DNA from 2 places in the Bacillus sp. NPDC094064 genome. Region 2 is predicted to be linked to the other one. Evidence: riboswitches for the same ligand, from Rfam matches in the RefSeq annotation. Region 2 holds a riboswitch; the other holds the start of a gene.
The links. Region 2 has a riboswitch for S-adenosylmethionine ahead of ACQKNI_RS19865 (bifunctional homocysteine S-methyltransferase/methylenetetrahydrofolate reductase). Riboswitches for the same ligand answer to the same signal wherever they lie in the genome.

Region 1 (10,757 bases), on a different contig from region 2:
CTTCATAGCAGGATTACTCCGAAATACATTTTTGATGAAAAAACTATGGGGACGACTCATATATGGATTTGCCGTTGGATTTCTATTTGGCTGGATTATGAATTTTTGGGGTCTTCTTGGGTTTATACAGGAAGCAACGTGGGAAACAGTTATTGCTTACTATACTGCAAGTTTTTATTTCGATCTTAGTCACGCGATATCGAATGTTATTTTTCTACTACTATTTAGTACATCTTGGATTACGATTCTTACAAGATTTAAAAGGAAATATGGCATATTAGATAAGCATAACATGGCATAGAAAAGCATACTCTTATAAGGTAGGGTCGCGACTTACATATTCGTTTGCCTCTTTCATGCTTCTTACATATTGTAAGGAGCATTTTTTGTTGTCAAAAAATAGATCTAATATATATCCGTTATTATATAAAATTATTTGTATAATAGTAGGTGAGAACTATTTTCAAAAGGGAGGTGTATAGTTAATGAAGTTAGTTATTCCGAAGCAACATGGTGCATGGGCCATGCTTGTTATACCGTTTCTATTAAGTGTCATACTTGGGAAACCTACCATTTATCATATTCCATTGTTTTTAGCGTGGTTCTTTATCTATTTAGCAACGTATCCATTTCTCATGTACATAAAGCAAAGACGAAAAAAAGAGTTTTTACACGCTGCAATTGTGTATTTTATGATTGCATTCATATTTGGAATGATTTCTTTATTATATGAATGGCGAATTCTTTTATTCGTAGTAGTCATGATTCCATTGTTTATTGTAAATATGTATTACGCTCGTCAAAAGAATGAAAGAGCATTACTAAATGACATTAGCGCGATTATTGTTTTCTGTATCGGTGGTTTAGTCAGTTATTATTTTTCAATGAAACTCATAGATACAACAGCATTATTCATTGCGCTTATTTCATTTTTATATTTTTTAGGAAGTACGTTTTATGTAAAAACGATGATTCGTGAGAAAAATAACCCGAAATATCGTCTTATATCTTGGGGGTATCATATTGTATTAACGATTATCATTTTTACTATGAATCCGTGGTGTTCTCTTATTTTTGTACCAAGTGTTATTCGAGCAATTGTGTTGTATGGCAAAAAAATCTCTATCATAAAAGTAGGAATTTTAGAAATTGTTAATTCTGTATATTTTCTAATCATAACGGCAATAATAATGAAGTATGCCATTTGAAAAAGCTTCCCACCGTATGATGGGAAGTTTTTTCAATCTTGTTCTAAAATGTGAACGGTGTAATCGCAGCGTTGAATAGCTTGTTCGATCGCATAAAGGGATTGTTCAATACGAGCGCGATTAAAATCTTTTTCAACAGTCTGTAGTGCTTCTTCTAAACAATGTTTTGCTTCTTGTAATGATTGAAAAGAATCTTGTACATATCCACGGGCGTTTTGATGCATTTCATACTCCTCCTTGAATGTTCATATATGTATAGTATGAACAGTAAAAAAGAAAATATAATTTGTTATATTTGTTTGACAATTAAAGTGAAATTACGTATAGTTAATTTTAAAGTGAATATTTTCTTATCCAGAGAGGTGGAGGGACTGGCCCGATGAAACCCAGCAACCGCGATGCAGGTGCTAATTCCAGCAGAACATATTTGTTCTGGGAGATAAGACGAAGATATACGTAACTTCTTCTTATCGGAGAGGTTTTTTTGTTGCAAAAAAAACCGATTACGAAAATTTATATTAAGAAGAAAGGGGTTGCGCATTACTGTGACACTCGAAAAATACGTAAAACTGCGTAGTACAGTTTATGAATATATGATAGAGCAAGATAAGCCAATATCATTGTTAGATATTCAAGAACATATCGTTTCGCATCATGAAGGAAAATTCACGAAAAAGATGTTACATCAATTTTATTTATCAAGGCTATTAGACGAACTAAAACTGGATGGGAAAATTACTTTAGCTGATGATGAATATCTCTATGCTGAAAAAGGGGTATTTTATAAGGCGAGAAAAGGGAGCTAGGCTCTCTTTTTTTTGAAGTATGTAGTGTAAAAGACTGCTAAAGCAGCCTGATACAGGGAATGGTGTTGAGTGTGTAGTGTCAAAGATTGAATGTGCCTGAAAGAGGCACTTCGTATCGGCTGCAAATGAAAAGAGACACCTCCGCCGAATAGGTGTCAGTCGTTTTGTCATATAGACTCGCTATTTGACAGTTATTAGAATAACATGCAGGTTTTTTTAAGTCAAAAGGGAATTAAAGGAAGAGGTGCAAGTATGTACGCTTACTTATTAAAAGATATAACGAAATGGATTCCAAAGTATATTATAGATAGAGGATATGAATATTACGAAGATGGGCATGTAGAAGATGTTGAAATACACGATAAGAAAGTATTTGCTTTTGTTACTGGAAATGCAGGAAACTATGAAGTAATTATTGATCTAGAAGATTTCGCAGAAAGTAGCTGCGAATGTCCGTATGAGAATCTTTGCAAGCATATGGCGGCAGTTGTTTATGATATTCAACATGTAGGTGAGAGTACAGTTAAAGAGAAACTGGAAGATTTAGAAAAAGAGGAGTTACTTACAGTATTAAACCGATTGTTGCAAAGTTCGAAAAACGTGCAAGTTGTAGAGAAGATGTTAAAGAAGGGGAAGCTTTAACTATGAAAGAAAAGGCTCGTACATTATGAATGAACTTGATCGTATTATAAAGTGTTGTCAGTATGATGATGAACTTTTTCGGACGTACATTACATGTTTACTTCAATTGAAGAAATGTAGCGAAGTGTTCGGGCAAGTTCAAATACAATTAAGAAATGATTATTTAATACGAGGCATTTGTGAAAGAGAAGTGGATGAGGTGGTACGGGGAAGTAAAGAATATGAAATGTATTTTCTTCCTAAAGTGTTACGGTGGGATTTCTTAAGGGGAAATCCACATCTAATTGAAAAAGTATGTGAAGATTTTTTTGCATTTGAGTCATTACATCTTACGGAGATAGGGTGGGAAACGATTATAAATTGCATGGGAAATAAAGTGAAACTTTAATCAGTGGGGGTTTTGTTCTTCCCACTGATTATTAGTTGAACCAATCGGGCATTTACGGGCAGTTGATCTCACACCTAACTGCTTTGCGTATGGATGAGAGTTTACTGCCCGTTAATGCGGGGTAAATAATTTATTATGTAAAAAAGCTAGTATAAAACTAGCTTTTTATTTAAATAAATAAGAAGCATAGACTAATGATAAAACCAGCATATAGTAAGTTAACAACGCAAAATCCCATAATATCACGAGCACCTAAACCAGCTATCGCTAATGCTGGTAATGCCCAGAAAGGTTGAATTAAATTCGTCCAAGCATCGCCTCGCGTAATGGCCATCGCTGTTTTTGCAGCAGGTACACCAAGTTCAGCGCCAGCTGGAATCATAATTGGTGCTTGTACAGCCCATTGACTGCCACCAGATGGAACGAAAATATTAACGATGCCAGCACTTAAAAATGTAAAGAGCGGGAAAGTCGTTTCGTTTGAAATGCTAATAAAGAAATTAGAAATAGCTCCGCCAAGTGAAAGTCCTTCACTATTTGCCTCAATGATTAATCATCTCAACCGGTGTTTGGTGCGTTGCAAACATGCCGAAGAAGATAACGAAAACAGTTAATAAACATGATAAAATAAACGGTTCTGGCAAGAAGCGTTGCACTAAGGCGACGCAACCATTTGTAAATGAACGAAACAAAATAGATCAACCTCCTTATGTATGTCAATTATTCGAGGTTGGTTAGGTGATAATCTTCAATAGATTGAAAATTCGGGTATTTAAAGGTGCTTGAAGTTACAGGAACAGACGTTGTTGCTTTCTGCGATGGACTGATTGAAGAGGTGAAAACTTCGGTTGATCTCTATCAAGAAACGTTCGATCAAAATGTCGATAAGGCTATGAAAAAATAGAAGGAGTAAACAATCTTTCAAATCGGCGGATGGTTGCAATGATTTAAAAACAAAAATCTATAAATGTCTATATATGGATTTTTATAGGCTAGCTACATCGCTATCAAGCTAAGTTTATGCAATATGATATTCATGTAAAGTTAACATAGCATCCTATTATAAGAGCTAAGCCATTTCTAAACTATTAATCTACTACATAAGTACAGGCAGCCAACCCGATATGTTAATAGTATATTGTATAGGAATTTATTGTTTTAAATTTTATACTGAAAGGAATAATAGGATGTCAAAGAAATATATTTTTGATTATATTGTGATTGGTGCCGGTACTGCCGGAGGGGTAATTGCTAAAGAATTAACGGATGATAAATGTACTTCCGTGCTTGTTCTTGAAGCAGGAACAAATATGACAGAGGAATTAAGCAGTCCTAATCTTATAGTTTCTATTTTAAATGCTGCTGATAATAGACATTCATTTCATGTCACTACTATAATTGAGCAAACGTTAGGTCGTCAGTTGATAACACAAAGTGGTCGTGTCATTGGTGGAAGTTCTGAACATAATCAGATGTTAGCTGTACGTGGCAGTCGTGATCTTTATGATGTATGGGCACAATTAGTTGATAATAACGCATGGAATTATGATAGTATTCGCTCATTATTTATTAAAAATGAAACGTATACAGGAATGACGCAAAGTCCTCAAGAACGTGGAAGTAACGGACCTATTTTTATTAGACAACAAAACATTCCTGATCAAGGATTAATCCAAACTTTAGCACAAGCCGCTTCAGAAGTTTTTAATATACCAATTGCAGAGGATTACAATACAGGGATAAGAGATGTTACAGCCTTAAAAGGCCAATATATTCAAAAGATGGAAAATGGAAAATTGGTTCGTTCCTCGACGGCAACCGGATATTTAAACAATCAAATTGTTACGCAAGGAAATGAATTCCAATCAGATGAATTTGGAGTTGATCAGAGAAAATTGGTCATCTTTTCAAAAACAACAGTAGATAAAATTCTATTTAAAGAAAAAAGAGGAGTTAACATTGCTGTTGGCGTTCAATATGTTAAGAATGGGGTGTCACAACGAAGTTATGCCCGAAAAGGAATCATTGTCTCTGCAGGCCAATTTTCCTCCGTCATACTTCAACGCTCAGGTATTGGTAAGCCTGAAGATTTAGCTAAAGCTGGCATATCGCCTTTAGTAGAAAGCCCTCAAGTCGGATACAACTTCCAAACACACTATTCTGTCGGTATGGGAATTAGAGTGGAAACAGGAAGACTTCTTCAGGTATTGGCTGCTGATCCTAATCAGCCAGGAGCATTTGGAGCATTTAAAAAAGTCAATAACCCTATTGGTGGCCGGCGCCTTCAATTATTAGGCCTTCCATTTCCGTTTTTTGTACCCAGTCAGGAAATTGCGATAAATGGTTGGGATTTTAATGAGACAAATTCTAGTAATATTATGAGTATCGGAATTGCAGATGTAAATCCAAGCAGCCGAGGTACTGTCATGGTTTCTCATAGTGACCCAGAGGCATATCCAACTATTGATTTAAACCCGTTGGCAAATCCAGATGACCTAAATTTCATGGTGGATCAATATATTGAGACGTATAATATGATTGTTAGAGCACGTGAACTCGATCCGGAAGGCATCTATCAAGTAGTCTTTCCTGATGAAAGTATATTTAAAATTTTGGACGATAATGAAAAGCGGGCTAAATTGGCTGGTTTTGTCAGAGCTTCGTATTCCCTTTTCACTCACTTCGGAGGGCAATGTAAGATGGGGAAAAATATTAAAGAAGGAGTTCTTGATGGATTTTTGAATGTCTTTGGGACCAAAAATCTTAAAGTTGCTGACCTTTCTATCTCTCCGATTTTACCGGATGGTAATACGTCAATACCAGCCCAAATGATAGGATTAAATGCAGTACGTTTTATTCGAGAGGATCCTTGCCCATATGTGGTGGATGATCAGGAAATTAAAGATTATGAATGTAAATCGATAAGAAATAAAAAATGAATTCTATATATATCAATAGTTAACTTAACATAAAGAATATTTTGTATTCAAATAGAATAATTTAGCTTGTGTGCTTATCCAATAAAATTTATGGTGTATATTCTATACACGTCAGGTTAACGTGACACATCATTATTAGTAGTCAAAGAACCATAAAATTTTAGTTTGATGGGTATGGGATAGCACCACATCGCTATCAAGCTAACAAAACAAAATACCCCCTAAAATAAAAAATACGCTATTCTTTCTGTAGAATCATAGGAAAGGATAACGTATTTTTTGATTTCTTCTATTCAATGTGTACGTTAATATTTACGCATGATGTGATGACTTATATTAACCCTTTATTGCTACTAAGGTAGGAGATATACCAAAAATAGGATTATAAAGTACATTTTTCTTGAGTGGCTCCAAAAGTAAAGAATCGTTGCCGTCCCCCTTAAACGGTTAACTAACCCCAATTTTTTTCTATTTTGACGACATGCTCAACGCCGTGGAAAAATAAGTTTATTTTCTGTTCCTAAAAGCAGCCTTTGTATATTTTCCATATGCCTGAAAATAACCATAAACGCCATTAGGAATGCAAATATATAAAAATATAAGGTATTCCCAAAAACAGGAATAAATGAAATGACCGCAACAAGCAATGTAGCACATATTGTACCTAAAGAGACATAACGGGTTAAAGCTACTATTATCACAAAAAAGCCAAGGCATAAAAGGGCCATAACCCAGTCAACCATAAACAGTACAGCCACTGCTGTAAGTGCTCCCTTTCCTCCTTTAAACCCAAAATATACCGGCCAGTTATGCCCTATAACCGCTCCTGCGCCCGCCGCTAAAAGGCTTACGCAATCTTTAGCCTCTCCCGAATAAAAGTAAACGCTAAGGAACAAGCCTATATAACAGGCAATTACCCCTTTTAATATATCTCCCGCAAGAACAAACACCGCAGCAGATTTCCCAAGTACCCTCAGAGTATTGGTAAGCCCGGCGCTTTTGCTTCCATGGCTTCTTATGTCCTTGCCATATATTACCCCTACAATTACCGCTGTATTAAGGCTTCCTAAAAGGTATCCCAAAACTAAGGCCGCAAAAATCTTTAAAATATCAATCATCACTCTTCTCCCTTTATATTATTCTGAATTTCTTTTTTCTACATCAATACAGGGTTTTAGCATTGTTCTTCTCGAGAAAATTTTTCAATAAACTTCTACGGATTTATTCATGTTAAAAGGGCATCTACAATAAGGACGTTAAATATGACTGAATAGCCAGAAAAAATACTAGTAAAAAATCCTTCATTAGTTACAACATTTTGGATCTAAACTGCACGCTTTCCTTCTTCTACTTCAATGATCCGATCAATTAATAAAAGGGGATAACGATGGGGAATAATTTCTTCTATTTGTTGAATATTGACAAATATTAGTACCTAGTACTATTATTTGATTATATAACTAAGTGTAAAAATAGTAAAGGGGGATAAATGTATGCAATCAAAAGCAAGAATTACAGCTATTGGTACCTATGTACCTGAAAAAAAGCTGACCAATGATGATTTAGAAAAATTAGTAGATACAAATGATGCATGGATTGTACAAAGAACTGGGATGAAGGAAAGAAGAATTACTGGTGATAACGAATATGCCTCTACATTAGCTTTTAAAGCTATTGAAAACTTAGTGGAACGTTATCATAAAAGTCTTGTCGACGTGGATTGTATTCTCGTTTCAACAACTACGCCTGACTACACTTTTCCAAGTGTAGCCTGCCAAATACAAGAGTATTTTAATATTCAACATACAGGTGCTGTTGATTTCAATGCGACTTGTGCTGGTTTTACATATGGATTACATCTGGCGAATGGTTTAATTACATCTGGCCTTCATCGCAAGATTTTAATTGTAACGACAGAAACCTTATCTAAGATTACAGACTATACAGATCGAACTACATGTATCTTATTTGGAGATGGAGCCGCAGCTGTTTTAGTAGAGAAAGATGAAGAAGAGTCTAGCTTTATAGCTACCCATATTGGGACAAATGGGGAAGGAGGTATGCATGTATATCGTAAAAATTTATCTACTACCATGTTTGGAAATCCTTTAAGAACACATGGGAAGATAGTTCAAAATGGAAGAGAAGTATATAAGTGGGCAGCACGGACACTACCAATTGGTATTAAAGAATTGTTATGTCAAGCAGAGTTACAACTGGAAGAGGTGAACTGGTTTGTTCCACATAGTGCTAATTTACGAATGATTGAATCTATATGTGAAAAATCAGGTTTCCCACTGGATAAAACGTTAACAAGTGTAACATACATGGGAAATACTTCTTCTGTCTCCATTCCATTAGCATTAGACATAGGTATGAATGAAGGAAAGGTGAAAAAAGGGGACACTCTCTTACTCTATGGGTTTGGAGGAGGTCTTACACACGCTGGACATATCATTAAATGGCATTTAGCAAAGGAATAGGAGATGAAATATCCAATAGTAACATAAACGTATTTGAGAGATTGAAAGTAACGGCATTTAGATATTCGAATGTAGATCTAGTTGATTCGTGTGCAGCAAGTGTAAAAGGATTTTATTTTCTTTTGTGGAATGTTATTTATATTTACCTTATTAAAATTTAGAAAGGAGAATATTTATGAAACATTCCTTATTGGAGACAAATCCAGAGCCAGGAAAGAAAGAATCATTGCTTACACGATGTGCAAATGTATTTTCGAGATGGTCTCAGAAATATGTCCCAGATGCCTTTGTTATTGCGGTGCTGCTCACTTTATTTACTTTCATTATAGCTTTGTTGATGAATCCCTCAGATCCGTACAAAATCGTAAAATCTTGGGGGGATGGATTTTGGACTTATTTAACGTTTACAATGCAAATGGTATTGCTAATGGTTACAGGGATGACGCTAGCTTCTGTCCCGTTTATTAATAGAGGCTTGCAGTCTATTGCAAAGTTAGCCGATACACCTCAAAAGGCTTATACGATGACATTTTTGATCAGTGCAATTGCATACTATATCAATTGGGGACTAGCTGTAGTTGTGGGAGCGATCATTGCGAAGGAAGTAGCGAAAAAGAATCCGAATGCACATTTTCCATTACTTGTAGCAGCTGCTTATGCTCCGACAGCCTTATATAGCGCAGGTCTTTCAAGTTCTATTGGCCTGACAATTGCCACAAAGGATCATTTTCTTGTAGATATGATTGGAATTATTCCTACCTCACAAACAATCTTTAGTTATTCTACTCTAATTATTTTTTTCGCTCTACTCATCACGATGCCAATTATTATTGTACTTATGGCTCCAAAAAGTGGGATTATCAGCTATAAAGCACCCGAAACTGATACAAATTCTTTTGTAAAACCTCCTCAAAAGAATTTAACTGTTGCGGAAAAACTAGAATGGACACCGGTTCTAGGAATAGTATTAGGTGCAATTGGCACGTTGTATTGTGTTTATGAATTCGTGAACGGTCGTAGTTTAGATTTAAATATCATTAATTTGTTTTTCTTGTCACTTGGTTTGCTCCTGCATGGTTCTCTTGGTAACTTTGCACAAGGATTCAAAGAATCTGCGCAATCCATCTCTCCGATTATCCTACAGTTTCCATTTTATGCGGGGATTATCGCTGTTTTAGGTAGTTCAGGGTTGGGAAGCTCAATCATTGAATGGATGGCATCCATTGCGTCAAAGGATACATTTGATATATTTACATATTGGTCAGCGGGATTGGTGAACTTATTGGCACCATCTGGCGGGGGACAATGGGCTTTGCAAGGGCCACTGCAGGTTCCGGCAGGATTGAAGTTAGGTGTAGATCCGGCTACTATCGCTATGGCGGTAGGCTGGGGGGACGCATGGACAAATTTGATTCAGCCGTTCTGGGCACTACCTCTTTTAGGTGTGCTGGGATTGAAAATTAAAGACATTATGGGGTATTGTTTCATTCTCTGCATTTGGGTTGGGATAGTTACAAGTTTATTGATGTTATTTGTATATTAGCTTTCATAGGAATACACATCACTATCAAGTAATACCATTAAAATGAAAAAAACGCTATTCTTTCTGTAAATACATAGGAAAGGATAGCGTTTTTTTATGTCTATTTCTGTATCTGATGAATTACAATTATTTGCTCAAGAATTTTAAAGATTCTTATCTCCAAATATCTTACGAGATATTGCTAGAGATGTTGGTTTTGTGCAACAAACAGGTAGGTACCAAGCAAGTATTTAGTTACTTTATGTGCTTGGGTGAGTCAAAATGCCACTAAAACTTCTTTCACATGTATGGAATATACAGGGGTTTTTATCCGCAAGCTGTTCTTTATCAAGCTCAGCATGATGACCACCATCAACACCGTGGTTAAAAGTATTCAATATGGTATGGCAGAACCGGGAGTGTTGGAAGTACTACGAGAACTGTTGGACATTATGAATAAGAGACAATAAAAAACTCTTCTTGGATGCAAGAGGAATTTTTTATTGGGAATAGTAAGGGTGAAGGGAGGGATTACATATGGGAAAAGGTAGAAGTAATAATGCTGGTAAAAAGCAACCGAATTTCGATGATTCATCTAATTTCGCTAAACAAAGCCAACCGACAGAAAAGAAAAAGAAATAAGAAAAGAATCTCTCTTTATCAAGAGAGATTCTTTTTTAAATGGTATTTCTTGTTGCAGTATCTTCTAATAACTTATAGGTTTGGTGTAAATAAAACACTCCAATAAAAAAAGCTTCCACTACTGTGG
Region 2 (10,757 bases):
CAATCGTTCCTGAAATCATAATAGGAACTGTTTTTTTCAGTTCTTCAAAAGCGGCTTGAATTCCAATATAAGCTGCCTTCACGTTACGCATATCTTGACTTGTCTCAACGAGTAACACATCAACTCCGCCTCTTAATAATCCTCTCGCCTGCCTTGTATAAGCTTCAGTTAGTTCTTCAAACGTAACTCCTCCTGTAACACTAATTGCTTTTGTTGTCGGTCCCATCGCACCTGCAACATATACTTCCTTTCCGCTTTCTGTAACAGCTTGCTTCGCCAAGAGTGTCGCTTTTTCATTTAGTTTTTCATCTAAATGAGACAAATCATAATCACTCAATACGATATTCGTAGCACCAAATGTATTTGTTTCAATAATATCTGCTCCAGCTTCAATATAAGCTTTATGAATTTTTAAAATGACATCTGGTCTTGTTTCTACTAAATATTCATTACAACCCTCGTACTCTTCTCCCCCGAAATCTTCCGCAGTTAAGTCCTCTTGTTGGATCATTGTCCCCATTGCACCATCTAATATTAAGATGTTATTTTTTAATTTTTCTTCTATACACTTCATCAATTAATACCTTCTTTCACTTCTTGCTTTTCTCTCACATATTTAACGAGATGTTCTGTAATTTCATATTTTAGAAATGGTGTAATAAGATAAATACCATTAAAATATTTCATCGCCGCATCGATCAATTCTTGCGAAATGTGAATCCCTTCCTCAATTGCTGCCTCTTTCGTTTCATGTCCATCCATTCTCTCCCTTATTGCTTCAGGTAGATTAATACCTGGCACCTCAAAATGAAGAAAGTCTGCATTCCGTTTACTTATTAACGGCATAATCCCAATAAAAATAGGTTGTTCCAAATGCTTTGTCGCTTCATATACTTCTTTAATTAAAGCAACATCATAAATCGGCTGCGTTAAAAAGTATTCTGCTCCAGCATCTATTTTTCGTTCCATTCGTTTTACTGCCGCTTTTAAATGCCGAACATGCGGATTAAACGCTCCTCCGACCGAGAACCTTGTTGCTGGACCAATTGATTTCCCTAAAATAGAACGTCCATCGTTCATTTCTTTAATCATTTTAATGAGCTCAATAGAGGACAAATCATATACAGAAGTGGCACCTGGAAAATCACCAACGCGTGCTGGATCACCAGTTAAAGCTAACACTTCTTCCATACCTAACGCCGATAAACCTAGTAAGTGAGATTGTAGTCCAATGACGTTATGGTCTCTACACGTTAAATGCGTCAATACTGGAATATCATGCTTCGTTAATAATGCCCCCATCGCCATATTCGAAACGCGAGGTGATGCTAATGAATTATCTGCTAGAGTAATAGCGTCCGCTCCAGCTCTTTTCAGTGCTCTTGCCCCTTCAAAAAATCGCTGTGTGTCTAGCGTTTTCGGTGGATCTAATTCCACTACAACTGTCGTTTGTTTCTTTGCCTTCTCGGCTAAAGTAACGTGGGCTTTCGAACGCTTCTCGTGTGTATGAACTACTTTTGGTCTTTGAATCGTGTCCTTTTCTATTACAGGTGTAACATTTAGAGTTGCACGCTTCATACATTCAATATGTTCTGGAGTCGTACCACAACAACCACCTAATAACCGAACACCTTGCTCAATAAATTTCGGTGCCATTGCTTCAAAATAAGCTGGGCTTCCCTCATATACGTAACGCCCCTCCACATAATTCGGGAGTCCTGCATTCGGATACGCTGACAAGTAGCCATTTTGAGGGATCGATATCATTTTCATGGCTTCTGTCATATGTAGTGGTCCTAGTTGGCAATTCAATCCAACGACATTTGCCCCATAATCTAAAAGCTGTTTTAATATTTCATTTACATCATTTCCATTTTGAGTCGTACCCGCCTCATGTAACGCTAATTGAGCTACAATGGGAATATTCGTTTGTTTTCGTAACACCTGAACAGCATGAAGTAATTCAAACTCATCATAGAAAGTCTCTAATAGTAATCCATCAACCTGTTCTTCTAGTAATGCACTTGCCTGTTCCAGTAACATAAATTCTCGCTCCATATCAGTTGTCGTAACAGCTCCGATATGTTTCATACCACCAATTGTTCCTAAAATTGCATTTCTTTCTGTTACAGATGCTTTCGCCAGTTTTACTGCCGCTCTATTAATTTCAGTAACTTGATTTTCTAAACCATACATACGTAATTTCGCTTCATTTGCTCCGTACGTATTTGTTTGAATTACATCAGCTCCAGCAGCTACATATTGTTTATGAATCGATATAATTAAATCTGGATCAGATACATTTAATTCTTCAAAACTACTTTGCAAACCGTGCGAATGCAATAACGTTCCAACCGCACCATCACCTATTACAATTCCTTTTGATAATAAATCTAGTAATTTCACGAATCTCCCTCATTTCTATCAATATAAAAACCCCCTCTTCACCGTGAAGAGGGGGACATAATTGTTCCGCCTCTTATTATGCAAAACATTCGTTTTGCAGGTATTAGCACCGTTTCAAACATTTCGTTTGAAGGTTGCCGGGTTTCACAGGGCCTTTCCCTCCACCGCTCTCAATAAGAGTTTGTCTATATATTTTATTTATGTAGCTAAAAGGAAATACGTTCCCCTTTTAACAATGTTTGTTAATTTTTTAATAAATTTAGCATGCACAAATACAAAAGTCAATGATACTTGCGTAAAAATAAAAATTATTTAAAATAAAGTTGCAATTCAATTATCTTTTGTTGTAAAGTTAAATCCATAATAAAATTTCATACAAACATTCTTATCTAGAGAGGTAGAGGGACTGGCCCTATGACGCCTCAGCAACCATTAACACTTGTTAATAAGGTGCTAATTCCAGCAAATTGTGAAAGATTTGACAGATGAGAAGAAGACTCTATTCAAACCGAAAGCCTTCTTCTTAGAAGGCTTTTTTTATTTATATTCACTTAATTGTTAATTTAAAAAGGAGGAATTTTCACATGTCAACTATTGAAACAAAACTAGCACAAATCGGAAATCGTAGCGAAACTACAACAGGAACTGTTAATCCACCCGTTTATTTCTCAACTGCTTACCGTCACGAAGGGATTGGTAAATCTACTGGTTTTGACTATTCACGAACTGGTAACCCAACTCGTGGTCTTTTAGAACAGGCAATCGCAGACTTAGAATATGGCGAACAAGGTTATGCCTGTAGTTCAGGGATGGCCGCTGTTCTCCTCGTTCTTTCTTTATTCCGCTCTGGAGACGAACTTATTGTCTCTGAAGATTTATACGGTGGAACATATCGATTATTTTCTGAACATGAAAAAAAATGGAATGTTCGATGTAGATACGTAAATACACAATCTATTAAACAAATCGAGCAAGCACTCACACCTAAAACGAAGGCTATTTTCATAGAAACTCCGACTAATCCATTAATGCAAGTTACCGATATCGCTGCTGTCGCAACTGTAGCGAAAAGACACGGTCTACTTCTTATTGTAGACAACACATTCTATACTCCTTATATACAACAACCATTAACAGAAGGCGCTGACATCGTACTTCATAGTGCAACGAAATATTTAGGTGGGCATAACGATGTACTAAGTGGCCTTGTCGTTGCAAAAGGAAAGAAACTTTGTGAGGAACTCGCTCATTATCACAATGCATCAGGTGCGGTCTTAAGCCCATTTGACTCATGGTTATTAATTCGTGGTATGAAAACGTTAGCGCTTCGCATGAGACAACATGAAGAAAATGCAAAAGCAGTTGTCGCTTATTTAAATGATGAAGACGGGGTGACAGATGTATTTTATCCTGGAAGAGGCGGCATGATCTCATTTCGTCTTAAAGATGAAACATGGATTAATCCCTTCTTACAATCTTTATCCTTAATTACGTTTGCTGAAAGTCTTGGTGGTGTTGAAAGTTTAATGACGTATCCAGCAACACAAACACACGCTGATATTCCTGAAGAAATCAGAACAGCAAACGGTGTATGTAATCGTCTTCTGCGATTTTCCGTTGGCATTGAAAATAGTAACGATTTAATTCAAGACTTACAGCAAGCCATTAAACTTGTAAAAGAAGGTGTAAGAATATGAGTTATTCCATAGATACACTCTTACTGCACAACCAATATAAACATGACTCGCAAACAGGAGCTGTTAACGTTCCCATCTATAATACATCAACTTTTCACCAATTTGATGTAGATACATTCGGCAAATATGACTATAGCCGGTCTGGAAATCCAACTCGTGAAGCCCTTGAAGATATTATTGCTTTATTAGAGGGGGGAACAAAGGGATTCGCTTTTGCATCCGGCATTGCAGCAATTTCTACTGCATTTCTCCTTCTTTCGCAAGGCGATCACGTACTCATTTCAGAAGACGTGTATGGAGGCACTTACCGAATTATAACTGAAGTGCTCTCTCGTTACGGTGTTTCACATACATTTGTTGATATGACCAATGTAGAGGAAATAAAGAAAAATATTAAATCCAATACAAAACTCTTTTATGTAGAAACACCCTCTAATCCACTTCTAAAAGTGACAAATATTCGTGAGGTTTCTAAAGTCGCGAAATCTATTGGTGCTCTTACTTTTGTTGATAATACATTTTTGACACCACTATTCCAGAAGCCACTTGACCTTGGCGCCGATATCGTTCTGCATAGCGCCACAAAATTCATTGCCGGTCATAGTGATGTTACTGCCGGATTAGCGGTCGTAAAAGATGCCGAACTCGCTCAAAAACTTGGATTTTTACAAAATGCTTTTGGTGCTATTTTAGGACCACAAGATTGCTCTCTCGTGCTTCGCGGTCTAAAAACATTGCATGTACGTCTTGAGTATTCAGCTGCAAACGCCAATAAAATTGCACACTATTTACAAAAGCACGCTAAAGTGCAAAATGTCTATTATCCTGGATTACAATCACATCCTGGATTTGATATTCAACAATCTCAAGCTACATCAGCCGGAGCTGTCCTATCTTTCACTTTACAATCAGAAGATGCACTCCGCCAATTTTTATCAAAAGTAAAATTACCTGTCTTTGCAGTTAGTTTAGGAGCTGTCGAATCGATTCTTTCCTACCCAGCTAAAATGTCACATGCGGCACTGTCGCAAGAAGCTCGTGATGAAAGAGGTATTTCGAATTCATTACTTCGGTTATCCGTCGGTCTTGAAAATGTTGACGATTTAATATCCGATTTTGAAAATGCCCTTTCTTATGTAGAAGAACCTGTAAATGCATAGGACGAATAGAAGATATGAAATTAAGTTTTCATATCTTCTATTTATGCTGTCTACCATATTCATTTTAATGCTGTTCTGTCTGTATAGTTCATAAAAAATAAAAGTTCATTATCTATTTCCAAGTAATGTATTAATTGATATATTAAGAATTAAAAAAGGAGTAAAAATAATGAATTCTTGTGCAGATATTTTAATCGTTATCGATTTACAAAATGGGGTATGTTATAACGAAGAGCATTTATTTGACTTACAAAACTTACTTACAAAAGTAAGTAACAGAATTTCTTCATACAGAAACTCAAATAAACCAATTCTTTTCGTTCAACATTGTGATGATGATTTAGTACCTGAAAAAGAGATTTGGGCTATACATGCCGATCTAGATGTTCAAGAACAAGATTTTTTTGTAAGAAAAACACATGCAAATTCATTTTATAAAACAAACTTAAAAGAGATTTTAGATCAATTATCTGTACATCGTATTGAGTTTTGTGGTGCCCAAACAGAATACTGTATGGATGCTACAATTAAATTTGCTCACGGACTGGGATATGAAAACTTCATGGTACAGAAAACAACCTCAACGTTAAATAACCCATTCATGTCCGCAAAAGAAACAATTGAATTTTATGAGAATATATGGAATCACAGATTTCTAAAATTAATGAAAGATGAACACTAAAATACATAATCCCAATGTCTTAATACGTTTAAGATTTATCAGCTACATTCAAACATTTCATTATCACTATGAAGAAGCTAACTACATTCAGCTTCTTTGCTTTTAACCTGTTTTATATTCTATATATATCATTATAATTCCTTTGTCATATTATTTTTAAAATTTAGTATATTCATTTGAAAGAATAAGAAAATCATGATAAGATTGTGTTACAAATATATCTATATCTTTCAATTTTTAAAACGCATCGAAATTTTCACCCAAAAATGTCATTTTACAAAACCATGCAATTTTATCTACTTTATTTACATCCGGGTCTCTTTTCTTACAATTTCTTTACTTTAGGACTTTTTTTCTGCAACAACTGTTTTCTTTTCGTTAATTTTTTGGTATGTATAGTATGGTATAACAGCTCACACGGAGGTGGAAAAGAACATGTTAGAAACCTTTCAAAAAGAATTAGAACTATATGAAAGCAATGCAGAATTATTGAAAGTACTTGCTCATCCTGTTCGTTTATGTATCGTAAAAGGATTAATCGAGCGTGGTCCAAGCAACGTTTCTACAATGTACACTGGCTTAAACATGCCACAATCTACAATTTCACAGCATTTAGCAAAGTTAAAAAGCGCTAAAATCGTTTCTAGCGAAAGAAAAGGATTAGAAATTTACTACAAAGTAGAAAACGAAACAATTATTCAACTCGTTCGCGTATTATTAGGTTAGGGACTAATAAACAGAGAAAAAGGACGTATTCTATATTTTTTATCTCATATCTTTAATATATATATATCATGAGAGAAAATATATGATGCTACATAATTAATAGTCGTATAAAAAAACAAGACACAGAACTATATACTGTGTCTTGTTTTTTTATATGGTCACATATCGATTTAACTGTAAATGTTGCATATCTTTCGTATGTATCACAACATCAAAGGCACTCCCTAATCCTCCGTTCAAAATCATAGAACGAACTGCTCGATTTTGTTTTTGAGCTTCTGAAAAAGGATCCCGATCTTGATGACTCGTAAGCTGTTCTAATATTCCTGCCGCTAGCAAAAATTCAGATTGCTTCTTATGCCATACCACATTCATTCCTTGCAGGCTAAAAATCTCCTTCAGCTCATCCCAATGAATATGAGTAGTCAGATCCATTTCACCTGGGTATGCTAAAGGATTACGTATTAGCTTATGCTCGTAATACCCTCGTAAACTTCCTTCGCGATGTGCAGGGTGCATCCATTCTTCTTTTGTGTAGCCATAATCAACTGTAATACATATTCCCTTTCGAAACCATTTCGCAATTTCTTTTATATACCCTTCCATCGCGATCGGCACTTCAAAACGCTGCCCTTCAGCAATATGAATGTTATATTTCAGTAAATATCGGCCGATTCTTTTCTCTAAAGGTCTACATACTTCCGCAAGATTCCCTTCTTCATTGTATGTAATACGTACTTCATACAACATTCCATTTCTCTTCTCAATTACTTCCACAGGAAATGCATCAAATAACTCATTAGAAAAAAGGATCCCTTCAAATGATTCTCCCATTTCATTATAGGAGGTATAATACGACACATTATCAAATGAGAGAAGATTCTCCTGCTGTAATTTTCTATGAAAAGGGCTCACTTCGATTATTGAATAGCTTACATCCATAAAGGTTTCTGGAGATAGTTGCTTCCATTCTTGTAAAACATCATAGGCAAACTTCCCTGTTCCCCCACCAATCTCACAAATATTTGGAGCAACTTCACCGTTTTCCACAAGACGAATAAAAAACTTAGCAAAGGTTTTCGCAAAAACAGCTGATACGTTGCTACTTGTAAAAAAATCCCCTTGTCTTCCAATCTTTTCACGTTCTTTCATATAATAGCCATGTCCTTCTGTATATAATACAAGGTTCATATACGTACTATATGAAATGGAATAATCTTTCTCTTTCCCCATCCATTCTCTTAAAATGAGCTCCATCCCCATCATGACTCCTTATTGTAAAAATGGATTATTTTCTTTTTCAAAACCGATACTTGTCTCAGGACCGTGTCCACATAGCACCGCTGTTTCATCTGGTAATACAAATAATTTCTCTTCAATACTTCCAATCAATTCAGCAAAACTTCCACCAGGTAAATCTGTTCTTCCAATACTCATTTGGAATAATACATCTCCAGAGAACACCGCATTCGCCTCTTTACAATAATAAGAAATACTTCCTGGAGAATGTCCTGGCGTCTCAAAAATTTCAAAGCTAAATGAACCAATTGTTAACGCACCTTCTGCATCAATAATATGATCGGCTGGTTTTGCTGTAATACTGCGGTTCATCATAAAAATTTGAGAGCCATTTACAGTTGCATCTCCTAGCCAATCTGCTTCTTCTTTATGTACGTATACAGGAATATGGAAAGCGTCTCTTACCGCATCGACAGCACCAATATGATCAAAGTGAGCATGTGTTAATAAAACCGCAAGAGGTTTTATTTGTTCTTCTTGCAAATATGTCACGAGCTTTTCTCCTTCGTGACCAGGGTCAAAGATAATGCACTCATTTTGATCGTTCGTTAAAATATAAGCATTTGTTTGTAATGGGCCTAACGGCATTTGTATCCATTTCATATGAAAATCTCCTCCAGTTATTAAACTTACTTTTAATGATACAACATTTCTTTCTCTGAGGAAAAGAAAGGATGTTATCTCGACAATCATTTTTAAAACATGTACAATATAAAAGAGTAAATATTCTAAAAACTCATATTAAGGAATGAGTAGACAGAGGAGGATATTGTATGGGCCTTGTTATTATTTTTACGCTTGTCACTCTGTTAGCTGTATTTGCTACGCTTAGAACACTTCGCGAGAAGAACTTCTTCGCGGGCGGCTTTGCAATTGCAACTGTACTCGTTTTCGGATGGTTTACGATTATGACCGTTCTATATAACGGGTACCCTCCAGCAGCTTAATTCATTTACATGTTATTCTTCATCAAGATTTTGCACAAAAAAGGAAGGGCTTCCCCTTCCTTTTTTCATATTTCAAAGCTTATACCATCTTCGCTTCGTATTTGTGCTTTTTTACAAGCCAAGCTCCTCCGATAACACCTGCATCATTACCAAGTGTCGCAATGGCTAACTTCGTGCTCTTTACAGCGCGTGAGAAAGCATATTGCTCGAAATAACGTTGAATTGGCTCTAATAGTGCATCTCCAGCTTTAGATACGCCTCCACCAATAACAATTTTCTCTGGGTTCAACGTACTAGAAAGGTTCGCTACAGCTAATCCTAAATAAGAAGCTACTTTCTCTACTACTTCGCCTGCTAGTTCATCACCTTGGCCATGCGCTTCAAACACATCTTTTGAGGTAATACGCCCTTCTTCTGCTAACATAGAACGTAACATGCTCTCTTTATCAGTCTCTTGTATTTTTTGCATAGCAACACGTACAATACCCGTTGCAGATGTTACTGTTTCTAAGCAACCAGACTTTCCGCAATTACATGGGAAAGCATTCTCTGTAACGACTGTAATATGTCCAATCTCACCAGCAGCACCACTTATGCCGTGTACAATCTCACCATTAGTGATTACACCGCCACCAACACCTGTGCCAAGTGTCATACAAATTAAATCTTTTGCTCCTTCACCAGCACCTTTCCACATTTCACCAAGCGCTGCTAAGTTTGCATCATTATCAATCACAACAGGTAATCCTGTCTCGACTTCTAACAAATCTTTTAACGGATAGTTTTTCCATCCTAAATTAACCGCTTCATAAATCATTCCAGATGCCACATGTACAGGGCCAGGAGCTCCCATACCAATACCAATTAACTTACTTTTTAATTCACCTAACTCTTCTAACTTTTTATCAATTGCTTTTGCTACATCAAGCGTAATATGTTTTCCTTGCTCATTTGTATTCGTAGGGATTTCCCACTTATGTAAAATTTCGCCGTACACATTAATAAATGCTAATTTAATCGTTGTACCACCAAGGTCAACACCAACTAACCATTTCTCTTCCATGTTGCTTACCTACCTTTATCTAATTCTTATTTAGCTCTTTTTGAATTTCTTGCTTCAATAAAAATAAAGCTGTTTGATAGTCTTGTGGGTCGATTAGCTGTGATTGATTTAGCTCACGCAATTCATCTTGCATTAATTGTAAATCTGCAATTCGATCACCTGTATAAATAATCGTACCAAATTTCTTTAGCAATTGCTGAATATCATAAATAGATACCATTTCATCACCCTCTATGCTCACTTACTATAAAAATTATAATAAGAAAACGTTCACATATTTTATTATAATCAAGAAGAAAAAGTCTCGTCAATTTTTATTTGTCTATACAAGCCCATTTATAACCATTGTTCCTTTTTCTGTAATAATTTTTTCTACATTCTTATCAAATGGCTCTACTGGAATGTGTTGTACCATTTGAAAATTATAGGCTAATGATAACGTTTTCCCTTTATAATGCAAGAGATAACGATCATAATAGCCACCGCCATATCCAATCCGTTCTCCACGCTCTGTATAAGCTACGCCTGGCACGATTTGAAGGTCGATTTCATCCGCATCCACTTCTTCCGTAAGTACCGGAATCGGTTCACGTAAATTCATATACACGGTTTCTAATTGATCAAAATTATGAATTTGACGGAAAGTCATTGTCCTTGTCCCTCTATTACACTTCGGAACGACAACTTTCTTCCCTTCTTCCCAAGCTTTTTCGATAATAGGATATGTATTCACTTCATTTTCCATTGAGAGCGTGATGCCAATTGTTTTAGCTTCAA

Region 1: linked by a shared signal. The riboswitch ahead of ACQKNI_RS01045 (hypothetical protein) and the one ahead of ACQKNI_RS19865 (bifunctional homocysteine S-methyltransferase/methylenetetrahydrofolate reductase) in region 2 are both predicted to bind S-adenosylmethionine.

Annotation. Positions count from the first base shown of each region.
Region 1 is NZ_JBNNUI010000001.1:193,499-204,255, forward strand. Features, by position in the region: gene ACQKNI_RS01030 (ECF transporter S component) at 1-301, shown strand, start outside; gene ACQKNI_RS01035 (YwiC-like family protein) at 486-1,208, shown strand; gene ACQKNI_RS01040 (hypothetical protein) at 1,241-1,432, opposite strand; SAM riboswitch class I at 1,556-1,654, shown strand; gene ACQKNI_RS01045 (hypothetical protein) at 1,754-2,014, shown strand; gene ACQKNI_RS01050 (SWIM zinc finger family protein) at 2,219-2,656, shown strand; gene ACQKNI_RS01055 (group-specific protein) at 2,682-3,044, shown strand; partial or broken gene ACQKNI_RS01060 (TIGR00366 family protein) at 3,214-3,597, opposite strand; gene ACQKNI_RS01065 (TIGR00366 family protein) at 3,587-3,736, opposite strand; gene ACQKNI_RS01070 (hypothetical protein) at 3,823-3,948, shown strand; gene ACQKNI_RS01075 (GMC family oxidoreductase) at 4,232-5,983, shown strand; gene plsY (glycerol-3-phosphate 1-O-acyltransferase PlsY) at 6,469-7,101, opposite strand; partial or broken gene ACQKNI_RS01085 (3-hydroxyacyl-ACP dehydratase FabZ) at 7,218-7,412, opposite strand; gene ACQKNI_RS01090 (ketoacyl-ACP synthase III) at 7,477-8,466, shown strand; gene ACQKNI_RS01095 (short-chain fatty acid transporter) at 8,642-10,009, shown strand; partial or broken gene ACQKNI_RS01100 (IS4 family transposase) at 10,106-10,302, shown strand; gene ACQKNI_RS01105 (serine hydrolase domain-containing protein) at 10,749-10,757, opposite strand, start outside.
Region 2 is NZ_JBNNUI010000009.1:84,569-95,325, reverse strand. Features, by position in the region: gene metH (methionine synthase) at 1-574, opposite strand, end outside; gene ACQKNI_RS19865 (bifunctional homocysteine S-methyltransferase/methylenetetrahydrofolate reductase) at 574-2,406, opposite strand; SAM riboswitch class I at 2,477-2,586, opposite strand; SAM riboswitch class I at 2,789-2,898, shown strand; gene metI (cystathionine gamma-synthase/O-acetylhomoserine thiolyase) at 2,991-4,103, shown strand; gene metC (cystathionine beta-lyase) at 4,100-5,263, shown strand; gene ACQKNI_RS19850 (cysteine hydrolase family protein) at 5,433-5,945, shown strand; gene ACQKNI_RS19845 (ArsR/SmtB family transcription factor) at 6,381-6,671, shown strand; gene ACQKNI_RS19840 (class I SAM-dependent methyltransferase) at 6,822-7,934, opposite strand; gene ACQKNI_RS19835 (MBL fold metallo-hydrolase) at 7,944-8,573, opposite strand; gene ACQKNI_RS19830 (DUF2759 domain-containing protein) at 8,744-8,917, shown strand; gene glcK (glucokinase) at 8,997-9,980, opposite strand; gene ACQKNI_RS19820 (YqgQ family protein) at 10,000-10,200, opposite strand; gene ACQKNI_RS19815 (5-formyltetrahydrofolate cyclo-ligase) at 10,303-10,757, opposite strand, start outside.